DNA from 3 places in the Paenibacillus sp. FSL K6-2524 genome. Region 2 is predicted to be linked to each of the others. Evidence: riboswitches for the same ligand, from Rfam matches in the RefSeq annotation. Region 2 holds a riboswitch; each other region holds the start of a gene.
The links. A riboswitch is a leader RNA that binds a small molecule or an ion and turns the genes downstream of it on or off. The one in region 2 is predicted to bind cobalamin.

Region 1: another riboswitch for cobalamin. It lies ahead of NST85_RS03130 (anaerobic ribonucleoside triphosphate reductase); the one in region 2 lies ahead of NST85_RS08010 (ABC transporter substrate-binding protein).
Region 3: another riboswitch for cobalamin. It lies ahead of metE (5-methyltetrahydropteroyltriglutamate--homocysteine S-methyltransferase); the one in region 2 lies ahead of NST85_RS08010 (ABC transporter substrate-binding protein).

Annotation. Positions count from the first base shown of each region.
Region 1 covers NZ_JBBOSP010000001.1:727,038-731,293, reverse strand. Annotated here, with positions in the region: gene NST85_RS03150 (DUF4234 domain-containing protein) at 14-358, shown strand; gene NST85_RS03145 (DUF2752 domain-containing protein) at 368-796, shown strand; tRNA gene NST85_RS03140 (tRNA-Thr) at 1,396-1,467, opposite strand; gene NST85_RS03135 (MTH1187 family thiamine-binding protein) at 1,565-1,864, opposite strand; cobalamin riboswitch at 2,065-2,296, shown strand; gene NST85_RS03130 (anaerobic ribonucleoside triphosphate reductase) at 2,468-4,256, shown strand, end outside.
Region 2 covers NZ_JBBOSP010000001.1:1,812,336-1,816,591, reverse strand. Annotated here, with positions in the region: gene NST85_RS08015 (FecCD family ABC transporter permease) at 1-483, opposite strand, end outside; gene NST85_RS08010 (ABC transporter substrate-binding protein) at 480-1,481, opposite strand; cobalamin riboswitch at 1,684-1,892, opposite strand; gene NST85_RS08005 (methyl-accepting chemotaxis protein) at 1,993-3,552, opposite strand; gene NST85_RS08000 (transposase) at 3,835-4,158, shown strand; gene NST85_RS07995 (IS3 family transposase) at 4,149-4,256, shown strand, end outside.
Region 3 covers NZ_JBBOSP010000001.1:2,975,271-2,979,526, reverse strand. Annotated here, with positions in the region: gene metE (5-methyltetrahydropteroyltriglutamate--homocysteine S-methyltransferase) at 1-1,533, opposite strand, end outside; cobalamin riboswitch at 1,751-1,946, opposite strand; gene NST85_RS13430 (helix-turn-helix transcriptional regulator) at 2,046-2,408, opposite strand; guanidine-I (ykkC/yxkD leader) riboswitch at 2,764-2,860, shown strand; gene NST85_RS13425 (DMT family transporter) at 2,943-3,284, shown strand; gene NST85_RS13420 (DMT family transporter) at 3,284-3,598, shown strand; gene nagE (N-acetylglucosamine-specific PTS transporter subunit IIBC) at 3,715-4,256, opposite strand, start outside.

The DNA.
Region 1 (4,256 bases), 1.1 Mb from region 2:
GGAATGATGACTTTTGGTTCAACAGCGTAGTATTGGTTTGGGTATTCTTTTTTCTATTATCACATGCGGAATTTACGGGATTTATTGGATGTACAAAGTCTTGGATGAATCAAGAGAGATTAGCCGAGATAATGAAGGCAGCGCAGGTCTAGATTTGATATTAACAATAATCACTTGCGGAATTTACGGGTTCTTTGCGTTCTACAAAGCAGGTTCACGTATATATGAAGCGGATGTTGCTCGTGGAAATAGGTATGCAACTAATGATACGGCATTGATCGTTATCTTGTATTTATTTGGTTCGATTGTTTCTGTGGCAATTCTTCAGCACAAAATTAATAAGTTTATAACAGCTTAATCATTCTATATGATTAGTGCATTGAAACAATTGGACCGGAAGAGGTTCCTGCCCATCTTCGTTTTTGGTGTCGTGGGACTCCTTAGTATTGCGGTAAATCTTCTGTTCCAAGGGAGTATTTGTATCTTTACAAATGTATTTGGTATTCCTAGTCCTGCTTGTGGTATGACGAGAGCTTATATGAGTCTCTTTCAAGGGGATATTGGAGCAGCATTGATATACCATCCGTTATTCATCATGCCTATACTGATGTGCATACTCGCAGCTTATAAAAAATTAAGTCAGCCAATTATTATCCTATTTATTATTTTGCTACTAGCAGTGTGGATTTTACGATTAATCTTCATGCTTCCCGATCAAATCGAGCCGATGGTGTACAATCCGGATGCGTTGATCCCCACCCTGCTCACTATTGTGAAGCAATGGATTGGGTTGTAGTAACGATAGTTTAAGGGTAACAGGTACAAAGATTTGGAGCATGGTTTCTCGGAAACGGGAGATCATGCTCTTTTTTCTATAACTATCATGTGGGTGATAAGAAGGAAAGGTAAATTTCATAAAAAAGGGCCATACGGAGAATATCCGCAGGCCAGCGCTAATTATGTATGTTCATAACGTGATAAATATCCTGTTTAAGAGTCCTAGAACTTTACCAGACGATGCACCATCAATTACTGTAAATATTGAAAAAATAACATAGTTATCGCGTTCACTAGTAGCCTCAATAACAGATCTTCCCAACGAGTTAGCAATTCCTTGTACTATTACACCGTCACTTTCATTCGTAATTTCCTTCACGATATATTCGCTGAAATCCTCTATTGTTGGGTTCGTTATCGCTAGTAAAATAGCTACTAGTAATAAGACAATTACTGTAGCATTGCGTGTTCCCCTACCTTGTGCAGTAATTTGGATCCCTCCTAAACTATCGTATAACTTATTATATCCTCTGTTGGGATAAAATGTATATATAGACCATGTGAAATATCAAAAAAACCTCCCACGAATTTCGTAGAAGGCTGCGTATATTATAAAGATGCTGGTGAAGGGAATTGAACCCCCGGCCTACGCATTACGAGTGCGTTGCTCTACCCCTGAGCTACACCAGCATGGTGCTTGTTATGCGGGAAACAAAAACAATTATACAACGCTCAGAAATTATTGCAAGCATAAGTGCCTAATGATTCCCTCTATTCAATAAAGTTCCTATAACTTCTCACGCACTGAGCGTAGCTTTTGTTCCGAAGAGCTAATTTTGTCCCGACGATCATCTATTTTGATCGAGGTGGACACACGCTGGGCATCAGATTGAAAAGGCGCTTCATGTATGGCCCGGATTGCCGCAAAAATATGATCAAGTGAGCCTTCAATAATCGTACTCATCGACGTCAATTGATACTGTATTCCCTCTTGTTTCTCCAATACTCGCTGTAATTCTGCTACATAGGGACTGAGACTAGTCGTTCCCGTTCCGATCGGAATAACCGTTACCTCCGCAATTGCCATCGTAAAACCTCCTTAATTATTTTCACCTCTCTCTATTGTAACCACTCCACAGATGCAATAAAAGTTCACAATTTTATTTTGTCCCCGCGAGCCCGCATCATGAAGCCAATCCTTCACTTTCAGACCATTATCCGATCGTTTATTTTGTAAATTTTCCGTTTACAAACACAATATATTGGGTTACTCTTGTAACAACGCAACCAAATATAGTGTAAACAGGTGATCCAGCGGGAAATCCCGCTGCGACTTAAAAAGGGAAGTGCGGTGCAATTCCGCTGCGGTCCCGCCACTGTAACCGGAAGCTTCTAGGGTTAATATGGACCCTCTAAAGAATCATCCGACAGAATGCCACTGCAGTTATTTCTATCCTGCGGGAAGGCGTCGGAGGACTATTCCGGAAGCCAGGATACCTGCCTGTTTAGACGACACCGGAACAATCCTGCGAGGAACGGGTATGGTGTCCGCTTGCAGCTGACATTCAGCTATTTTTTGAAATGCCATTAGGCTTTTCTTGAGATGCATTCGGGCATTTTTGACCTAGTAGGGTTGAGAATGCTTTTTATATTATATTAATGCTGAGTTTTTTGGGAGGAGAACTTTGAAATGGCGTTGTTAAACCCTATTTTTACCGACCGTGAAATAATGCTTGATGAAGTAATTACTCTGGGCGATGAAATCGTTGAGAGTCGAAATTTGGAGATGCTTCGCGAAAACGCCAATTTGAACGGGGAAAGTTTCTCGGGCAAAATGAGTAAATTCGGTAGTGAATACGCCAAATGGTATGCAGGAAACTTCGTTATGCCAAAACGGTTGATACAAGCAATTAAAGATAATGTTGTTTATGTCCACGATCTTGATCAATATGCGATCGGCACGACCAACTGCATTTTTATCCCATTCGACAAATTACTCCGTGAAGGTTTCAATACCGGCAATGGGAGCGTACGTCCTCCAAACTCAATAATGACTGCTATGGCTTTAGTCGCTATTATTTTTCAATCCCAGCAAAATTCACAATATGGCGGCGTTTCAGCTAATAAAATAGATTTCGACCTGGCTCCTTTTGTAGCGAAGTCGTTCTTCAAATATTTCCGCAAAGGTCTGGATTACTTTGATGAAGGTAGCTTGGATGACAGCATGGGCTACATCTCAATGAGCCGTAGCGACTTACAAGAGAGTTATCCTAAATCATTTAAATTTGCACTCAAAGAAACCGAGAGTGAAACACTACAAGCTGCTGAGAGTCTTATTCACAATTTGAATACGATGTCGAGCCGTGCAGGTGGGCAAATTCCATTCACAAGTATAAACTATGGTACCGACACCTCACCGGAAGGCAAGCTCGTTACAGAGTCACTACTGACAGCTACGATGCGCGGACTGGGCAGTGGCGAAACACCGATTTTCCCCATTCAAATTTTCAAATGTAAACAAGGCGTCAATCAAGCACCAGAGGACCCTAACTATTCGCTATTTCTAAAAGCGGCAGAATGTTCCGCTAAAAGGCTCTATCCAAACTTTGCGAACCTAGATGCGCCGCTAAACTTGATGTATTACGTGCCAGGTGATCCTGATACGGAATTCGCAACAATGGGATGTCGTACACGAGTACTACACGACCGCTTTGGACGTAATCATTTGTCCGGCAAAGGAAATCTCTCCTTCAATACGATGAATCTTGTGAAGCTTGGTTTGGAGCATGGTACCGTATTAGGACAACGTAAAGTAGCTGATGAGCGCGGATTCTACCGGGAGTTAGATCATTATCTCGATATCGCACTTGAAGGACTACTGCACCGTTACAACATTCAAAAGGCCCAGAAAGCCAAAGCCTCGGACTTCATGATGAGAGAAGGCGTATGGGAAGGCGGCGAACATCTTCATCCAGAAGAGCCCGTTGGCGAACTCCTTAAACATGGCAGCTTGTCCATTGGATTCATTGGTCTCGCAGAATGTATGAAGGCTATGTACGGCAAACATCATGGCGAAGATAACGACATATACAAAAAAGCTTTCGAATTAATTTCCTATATGCGTAATTATTGCGACCGTCAGAGTGAGCGCCACAACCTGAACATTACCCTGTTCGCCACACCGGCAGAAGGCTTGTCCGGCAAGTTTACTAAGCGGGATAAGTCCACTTATGGTTCGATCGCAGGTGTAACGGATCGTGAATACTATACGAACTCTTTTCATATTCCAGTCTACTATTCTATTAGTGCTGCTAGAAAGATTGAACTAGAATCCGCTTTCCACGATCTATGTAATGCAGGAGCCATCTCTTATATTGAGCTGAACGGTAATGCCCGGAGTAATCCCGCAGCGTTCTTGAAAATCATTCAATACGCTCTATCGCAACAGGTCAGCTATTTCAGTATCAATCACCCGATTG
Region 2 (4,256 bases):
AATAAGTCCTTCAATTGGAATCTTTCCGTTCTCGCGCGCCAACCACATTACGACCCATAACGTTACCATTCCTGTTAGAAAGGCAACAACAGGTAGAGAAAACACGCCGATCAAAGAGAACTGCCATCCGAAGAAAATGAGCGTTGCCGCCCCCACAGCGGAACCCGATGATACCCCAAGGGTAAACGGGTCTGCCAACGGATTGCGTAGTACTCCCTGAAAGGCAGCTCCCGCTATAGCAAGTGCCGCTCCAACCAGGAGACCCAAAAGAACACGAGGTAGTCGAACCTGCATGATGATTTGTTCCGAAGCTACATCCCAATCCTTAGTCACGAGTTGACCTATCCAGGGTAATCGATGCAACAAAATTCGAAGTATCTCTCCTAATGGCAAGGATACGGAACCAAATCCAATACAGATAAGTAACGTGACGCCGAGTAGGATCAGGCCAATCGCCCCATATCCCGCCAGCTTTTTACTCATTTATTCATCAATTCCGGATAAATCGCTGTTGCCATCTCAATCAATCCTTGAGTTACACGAGGACCCGGGCGGCTTAATAAATTATCATTAAGGCCAACAACGTGATCTTCTTTAATTGCTTTAATTTGATCCCATCCACTACGGCCTTTAATAATTTCGGCCAATGTCTTGTTATTCTCATCCACAACGCTGCTTGCATACAAAATGACGTCTGGATTTGCTTTAATAATATTCTCTTCATTAATTTCATTCCAACCTGTCAGATCAGAAGCTACATTCACGCCACCGGCTAGTGTAATCATTTCATCCATAAATTCACCTTTACCCACTGTCCAGCCTGGGGAGAATTCAATATAGACTTTACTCCGTTGCTCTGGTGTAAGTGATTTGACCGCCTCAACAACTTGATCACGTTCTTTTTCCATTTGGGAAACTACTTCTTCCCCTTTTGCCTGATGATCGGTAATTTGAGCTACTGCCCGAATATTAGCTATTACTCCATCTAGAGTTTTAGCATTAGATTGATATACTTTGATACCCAAATCGGTAAGGCTCTTCACTGTTGCTTCATCTACTAAATTGCCCGCCAATACCAAATCTGGTTGTGCCGCCACAACAGCTTCTACATTAACCTGCCATCCGCCCATTTTAGGCTTATCCTTAACAGCATCTGGATAATCATCATTATCAGATACCCCAACAACTTGTTCATCTAATCCGAGCGCAAACAATCCCTCAGTCTCAGACGGTGCAAGTGATACAATCTTCTGTGGTGCCGACTCAAAAGTAAATTCTGTACCTTTAGCATCTGTTACAGTTAAAGGGTACGTTGTTTTGAGTTCATCCTGTGTTGGTGCTGGAGTTGCTGTATTCTGCTCCTTTTGCACCTCATTTGTTGCGTTATTACTGTTCGCTGCGTTATTCGTACCACAACCTGCTGTTACAGCAAGCATTAATGCGAGCAACCAAACCGCCCAAATCTTTCTCATGTTCTTCATCTCTTTCTTCCTCCCCTTAATGGTTACTCTAATCTAGCATGAGCGAAGTTCCTTTGTTGATCACCTTATAAATCTTCGTACAAGAAAAAACCCAATCCGCTAGGAATTGGGTTACGTCTACAAGGTCATACCTATGACACCGCAAATACACGGGGCCCAGCATGAATCATCTTAGCAGAACGTTATCCTTTCCTCGAAGGACCGTCTATTACACCCGTGGGCAGGTCTCCTGACTTACCAGGTTGAATGACTAAGCTCGCCTTCCCATTATCCTTCATGGATAACAGTGGCAGAAAAGAGCTTCATCCCTGTTTTACAGTGGCGGGACCGTACCGGATTTGCACCGGCTTCCCTTTTAACCTAAAGTCTGCGATAACCGCTTTCTTCAGGACCTACGGGTATTCATTGGTTCGTGTGTCTATAAAGGCTTTCTTCTCTATAGGATTATAGGGGAAAAGGACAAAAGTTACAATACGAGTATAAATCAATCAGAAATATCTAAAAACACAAACTATACGTTACTTCCAGCGGCAATATTACCTAAGGATAAATCCGCTCCTAGTACACCAACTACCTCACCATCACTTAGAATCGGTACAGAAAGAGTCACACATCGTTGCTTCGTAATTGCAGATATGTATACTTCGGACAACACCGTTTCACCGGCCAAGGATCTTCTGAACCAATCTCTCCCTCTCGCATTAAGCAGACCCGCCTCAGGAATCGATACCACAAACGAACCATCACACCGGTTAGTCCATACAGCTTCCATAACCGTTTCTCTTGCCAATAGTTCCGCAAGTGCTGTTCGATGGACAGGTTCCTCCATCCCAATAAATAGGGGTTGTTTGGCTGCTTGAGATAGTTTGAGAGAATATGTCTGCCTAAGCTCAACTATACCATCCAATACATCTTCACTCGAATCAGAAATGCTATCCAGAGACGACATTAATTCCACGGATGCCTTGTGAAGTCCTACAGCCACGATTTCCAGATTAGCTGTGTGATTTCTTTGCGATTCCATTCGCTCTAAAGCACCTCCCACATGCGTAATGTTGTGATTAAGTGCATCATACACCTCTTCCAACATATTCTCCATATTCCGTGTCAACTCCGCCTGCTCCTGGCTTCGCGGGCCCGTTTCTCCAATGAGGCCATCTATCGCAGTGACCTCCTCAGTAATATAGCGAATATCTTCACCCATCTTCCGCATCAAAGAAGCACCTTGTGTAGCTGAGTCCCTTCCCCCTTGAAGTGAAATCTTCACCCTCTCAACTTCCTCTGCAATACGCTGAAATAAAGGTGCTGAATTACCGATCGCATGACTGCTTTGTTCAGCAAGTTGCCGCATCCGTACTGCAACTACATCAAACCCCTTCCCTTGGTCACCAACCCGAGCAGCTTCAATGGACGCATTCAATGCCAGCAACGCCACCTCCCCAGCAATCCCTTGCATATCCTGGTATAACGCTCCAAGCTTGCGAGTATTCTGTTCCAAATCCTCCATCGGTTTTTCAATCGACTGTTGGGAATCGGCTAGTGCGTGAATTGTGTCGTCAGCTTCTCTAAGAGATTCTGCCATAAGTGATGCCTCAGCCCTTGTCTTCTCACTCCGGGTATGTAGTGTCTTTGCCATCTCTTGAATTTCTGCTGCAGAAGCAGCTACTTCCTCCATGGCTGCAAGACTTTCTTGAACCAACTCTAATGATCGTTCACTACTTTGCTTGAGCTTCATATCCTCCAAAGAAGCGGTATCTGCTAGGCTCTTTAGTTTCTCTATACTTCCATTTACTTCACCGACAGCCGCCTGAACCCGATCCGCCGCTACCAAAGATTCGTTAGCAATGGTATTCCAATTCGTTGTTGTTGAGGCGCCCTGCAGCATGACTGTTGATTCAGTTCCCTGTTTAAGTCCTGTTAGCAAAAGTAGACCAAGGGTTAGGAAGGTTAAAAGTGCCATTACAATGATATACCAGGATGCGCCCTGCCACAGCACTCCAATAACCATAATTAGTGCGATTCCTGTTCCAAACATGGAGATACTTCTTGCACTCGAACGGAGTTGATTCATCTTCACCACTCCAATATGTTAGTTTACCTAACATTATAGTGCGATTAACACCATTTTCACAGCAAAAATATCATATTTTCGATAAAAGTAATTGATGATATTTGCTGTTTGAGTTATACATTACATCACATGTAATATATTTGGTTGCTCTGAGTGCTTTGAGATGAAGGCATCAGGGGGTATTCTGACATCATTCTAACGGAACCAGCCTATATAGCCCCCTAATCCAATTGGACACTCCAATCCACCTCATATACACTAAAATGAGTAAGGAGTAAATCGATGAAAAGACGATTCAGGTGCCCTGTTGAAACGAAGAAGGAGCTAGTGGTTGAAGTGCTTGCCGGTTACCGAGTAGAGATGGTAGCCCGGAAGCACGGAATGTCTCCTAAAACGTTAAGCAACTGGGTCCGCCAATATCAGGATGAGGTGGACGACCTTATGAAAAAGAAGCAAATCGATGCCGAGAAACTGAAACAGAATGCAGCCAGTTACGAAGATTTGCAGAAGAAATATGACAGTGCCATGAAGCTGTTGGGAGAAAAAGAACTCGAAAACAACATCCTTCGTGACTTGGTAAAAAAAAAGTATCCCGATTGGAAGTAGCAACACACTGGATTGAACAGGGATATCCTATTCAAAGAGTACTACGTCTGTGTGGAATCCCTCGTTCAACCTACTACTATCGTCTGCAACATCCTGAA
Region 3 (4,256 bases), 1.2 Mb from region 2:
TCCACCTTTTGTAAAAGCAAAGCCCGGCAATTTCTCACCGAAAAACTCGACCATATCAGTCCGTTCGAATTCACCATGTACGAGCACATCAAGTCCGATCTCCTCTTGAAGTGTGATCCACTGACTGATTTGTTCCGAAATGAACTGATCATATTGTTGCTCGGACCATTCACCTTTACGCCATTTTTGACGAGCTGAACGGATCTCTGAACTTTGAGGGAAACTCCCAATTGTAGTAGTAGGTAGGAATGGAAGGTTCCATTTCTCTTTTTGCAGGGACTTACGTACGGAAAACTCACTTTTTCTTTCCGATGGTTGAAGCAGGATTTGCTCTACCGCTAAAGTAACATTCTCCCGGTTACGTGCAGGGTCAGCACTCAAGCTCTCAAGAGATTTACGGTTCTTCTGAAACAGCTCATCTAGTTTCCCCTCTGATACTGAGCGACTCAACGCAGCAATTTCTTCTAGCTTCTCTTCGGCGAATGCAAGTGCATCCTTCAGTTCAGGTTGTAGAGATATCTCGGCGGCTGCCGACACGGGTACATGCAATAAGCTACAAGATGGTTGAACGATAATATCCGCACCCTGCGTCAATTTCGTCAACTCTTGAAGAAGTTCATACTGGCGATAGAGATCCGCCCTCCAAATGTTACGTCCATCAATGACCCCAGCACCTAACGTCTTACCTGATGGGAATCCATAACGGCGTAATGCCTCTAAATTTTCGTTCAGTCCATGTACCAAATCAAGTCCAATTCCGGCAACCGGTAATGAAACAATCCCTTCATAGCTGCTAAGAGCTTCAAAATAAGTTTGTAATAGAAGAGATAATTCTGGAACTTCACGACTAATCGTGTCATATATCAACGTTAAACGTCCAAGATCTTCAGCTGTAACCGATGTAACCAGAGCAGGTTCATCAATTTGAACCCATTTCACTCCAGCTTCTTGAAGTTCACGCAGTACCTGCACATAGAGGGGTAATAGTTGTTCAATCCAGCCGTCCAATCCAGCATTGTCAAAACCTTTCGAAAGTTTCAGGAAAGTGTATAAGCCAAGCAACACAGGTCTACCCTCGATATTCAACTTTTCTTTGGCTTCACGATAAGCCACAAGCGGCTTATTAACCGTAATTTCAGGTTTTCTTGATCCGAGCTCCGGAACAATATAGTGATAGTTCGTATTGAACCATTTCGTCATTTCACTGGCAGCTGCCCCTTTATTCCCCCGGGCAATATCATAATATGTAGTTAATGGCACTTCACTGCCTGCAAATTCAAAACGAGCAGGAATAAGTCCGAACATAACGGCAGTATCGAGTACATGATCATAGTACGTAAAATCACCCACAGGGATGATATCAATACCTTTGTCCTTCTGCAATTTCAGATTATGAAGTCGGATGTCTGTTAGACGCTCATGAAGTTCGGATTCCTCAATTTTACCGCTCCAGAATGCTTCAATACTCTTCTTCCATTCACGTTGTTGCCCAATTCTTGGATACCCCAAGTTACCACTAATAATTTTACTCAAATCGATAACCTCCTAAAAGTTTTGTGAACTTTACTTCTACAAATTTGCTTCGTACAAAACTACTTCGTAAGCATATGCTTTAAAGTTTTGTGAGCGTTACTTCGTAAGATAAAACGAAATCAAAAAGGGCCCCCTATAGCGAAATAGCTAAAGAGGACCCTTGAAATTAGTATCAATGGCTTGCATCTTTAACACCCCCCTATCTCCCGTAGGTACAACAGTGCTGTCAAAATAGGCAGGTCTCCTGGCTCCAGAATCTTTGCCGAACAACAGCCTTCCCAGTGATGCATCACCAGTGGCATTGTGTTATTCGACTCCTCTGTTACAGTGGCGGGACCGCGCCGGCATTACACCGGTCTTCCCTTTTAAGCTTCAGTCATGATGATTGAAGCACCTATCTCCACATTATTCAGTTTTGGTTACAATTCTATGAATATGTTATTTATGTTACTGCATATCACTTCATAATACAACACCAAACAACTCGGATTAATTAATTTAACGCGGTAACTTCATAAATAGTGATCCGTAACCGCTTTATTCAACATACCAATGCACCGATCCAAATCAGCTTTGACCTGTTTCTTGTACAGTTCCGCCTTCTCGTAACCCTCTTCAGTAAAGTGATATAACACGATTTCCTGAAAATCAACCTTTGGATCGTTCCCCTTCAATTTCTTAGTACGATACAATACACCTTCCTGTACCAATTCATGTAGCGCTCTGTAAATCTCACTTTGTGGAGGAACATAACCAAATGGTTTGAACTGCTCCTTCAGCTCATCCAACATTTCATAACCGTATCCCCGTCTTCTCTCTACCATTCCTATCAGGAATAATTTAAGATATGCTCTTTGTGCTATCATGAACGCCATCCGTTTCACCCCGCCTTTTCTACCTAGTATATATAAGGTATGAATTTTTCACAATAGGATTTTTCGGTCTTCTTTTATAACTTGATCTGTTGTAAGTAAACAGCGTGAACTGATGAAAAAACACGTGTGAAGTAGATACAACTGAAATATCTTTTCTATTGTGAATTTTTCATATGTTGAAATGTTCATCTTGAAGGGTTCTTTTGGGGTCTTCGTAAGTTTTCGTCTATCGTGCCCGCAAAAAATGTTCCCTCTCGAAACAACTTTGCTGCTCATCTCTCCTTCTCTTCGTATCTACCATTATTTGGTTCTTGTTTAAATTTAGAATATAGGTATAATCATACGTAATTGTATATTAAATGTTTTCTAGGGTTCCGCAACACATGTTGGTCTGGTCCGAGAGAAAACTCACAGCTACGGCTGTGTCACGGAGGGATAAAAGCCTGGGAGGAACTGTATAATAACAGTTATCTCCTAGGCTTATTTTGTTTTTTTTTAGGAGATAACGCAAAAAAATTAAGGAGTGAGCACGTTATGAACAAAGAGTGGATAAAGGTTTATATTGCAGCATTTTTTGAAGTGTTCTGGGTGATTGGTTTAAAGCACGCGAATGATATTTGGACTTGGGCAGGAACTGTTGTTGCTGTGATCCTCAGCTTCTATTTAATGGTTATGGCTGGAAGAAAACTTCCTGTTGGGACCGTTTATGCTGTTTTTGTAGGCATGGGTACAGCTGGAACTGTTTTATCTGAAATTATCTTTTTTGGAGAACCGATTAAAGTGGCAAAAATACTATTTATTCTACTTTTATTAGTTGGTGTGATTGGTTTGAAGCTAGTTACGAAAGATAAAGATCAGGAAGGAGCTGCTTCCTAATGGCTTGGATTTCTTTGATTTTTGCAGGAGTATTTGAAATGCTGGGTGTTACTATGATCAACAAGTTGCATAAGGACCGGAACTGGCAATCCTTAGTACTTTTAATTACAGGATTCGGAATTAGTTTTGTACTACTTGCATTTGCGATGAAAACACTACCTATGGGAACTGCTTATGCTATCTGGACAGGAATTGGAACCGCAGGTGGCGCGATATCGGGTATGCTTTTGTACGGGGAATCAAAAGATTGGAGAAGAATCGTTTTTATTTCTATGGTTTTAGGAGCTGCACTTGGATTAAAGCTTGTCTCGTAAAGTTTAAGACGAACTGAGCTGAGATCATTATTAATAGAAAGAAAGCAATAGAATAGCAGGACGGATCAAGTTCCGCCCTGCTTGAAATAAGAAACTCATTATTTTATAATAATAATCTACAACAACTTTTGAATATCATCTTTGATCGCTTCGGATTGTGGTCCGAACACGACTTGTACTGCGCCTTTGCCGAGTCTCATAACACCAGAAGCCCCAAGCTTCTTAAGTCCTGAGTCATTAACGGCCTTCTCATCTTTAACGATGAGTCGAAGGCGTGTGATACAAGCGTCAACAGATGTAATGTTGCTAGGTCCACCTAGTTGAGCCAAAATCAGAGCTGGACGGCTATCCGCAGATACGGGACCAGAAGCTGTATCTTCTTCTTCAGGATCTTCGTCTTCACGGCCCGGAGTTTTCAGGTTCAACTTGACGATGAGGAAGCGGAAGATCACATAGTATAGTACTGCTGTGACCAAACCAACTGGAATCAAGAGCAATGGTTTGCTTGAGAGCCCCCAACCGAGTCCATAGTCAATCAAACCGGCCGAGAATCCAAAACCAAGCTTCATCCCTAGCGCATAAGTGACGAACGCTGAGATACCGGACAAGACGATGTGAACACCGTAAAGTACTGGTGCAACGAACATAAAGGCAAATT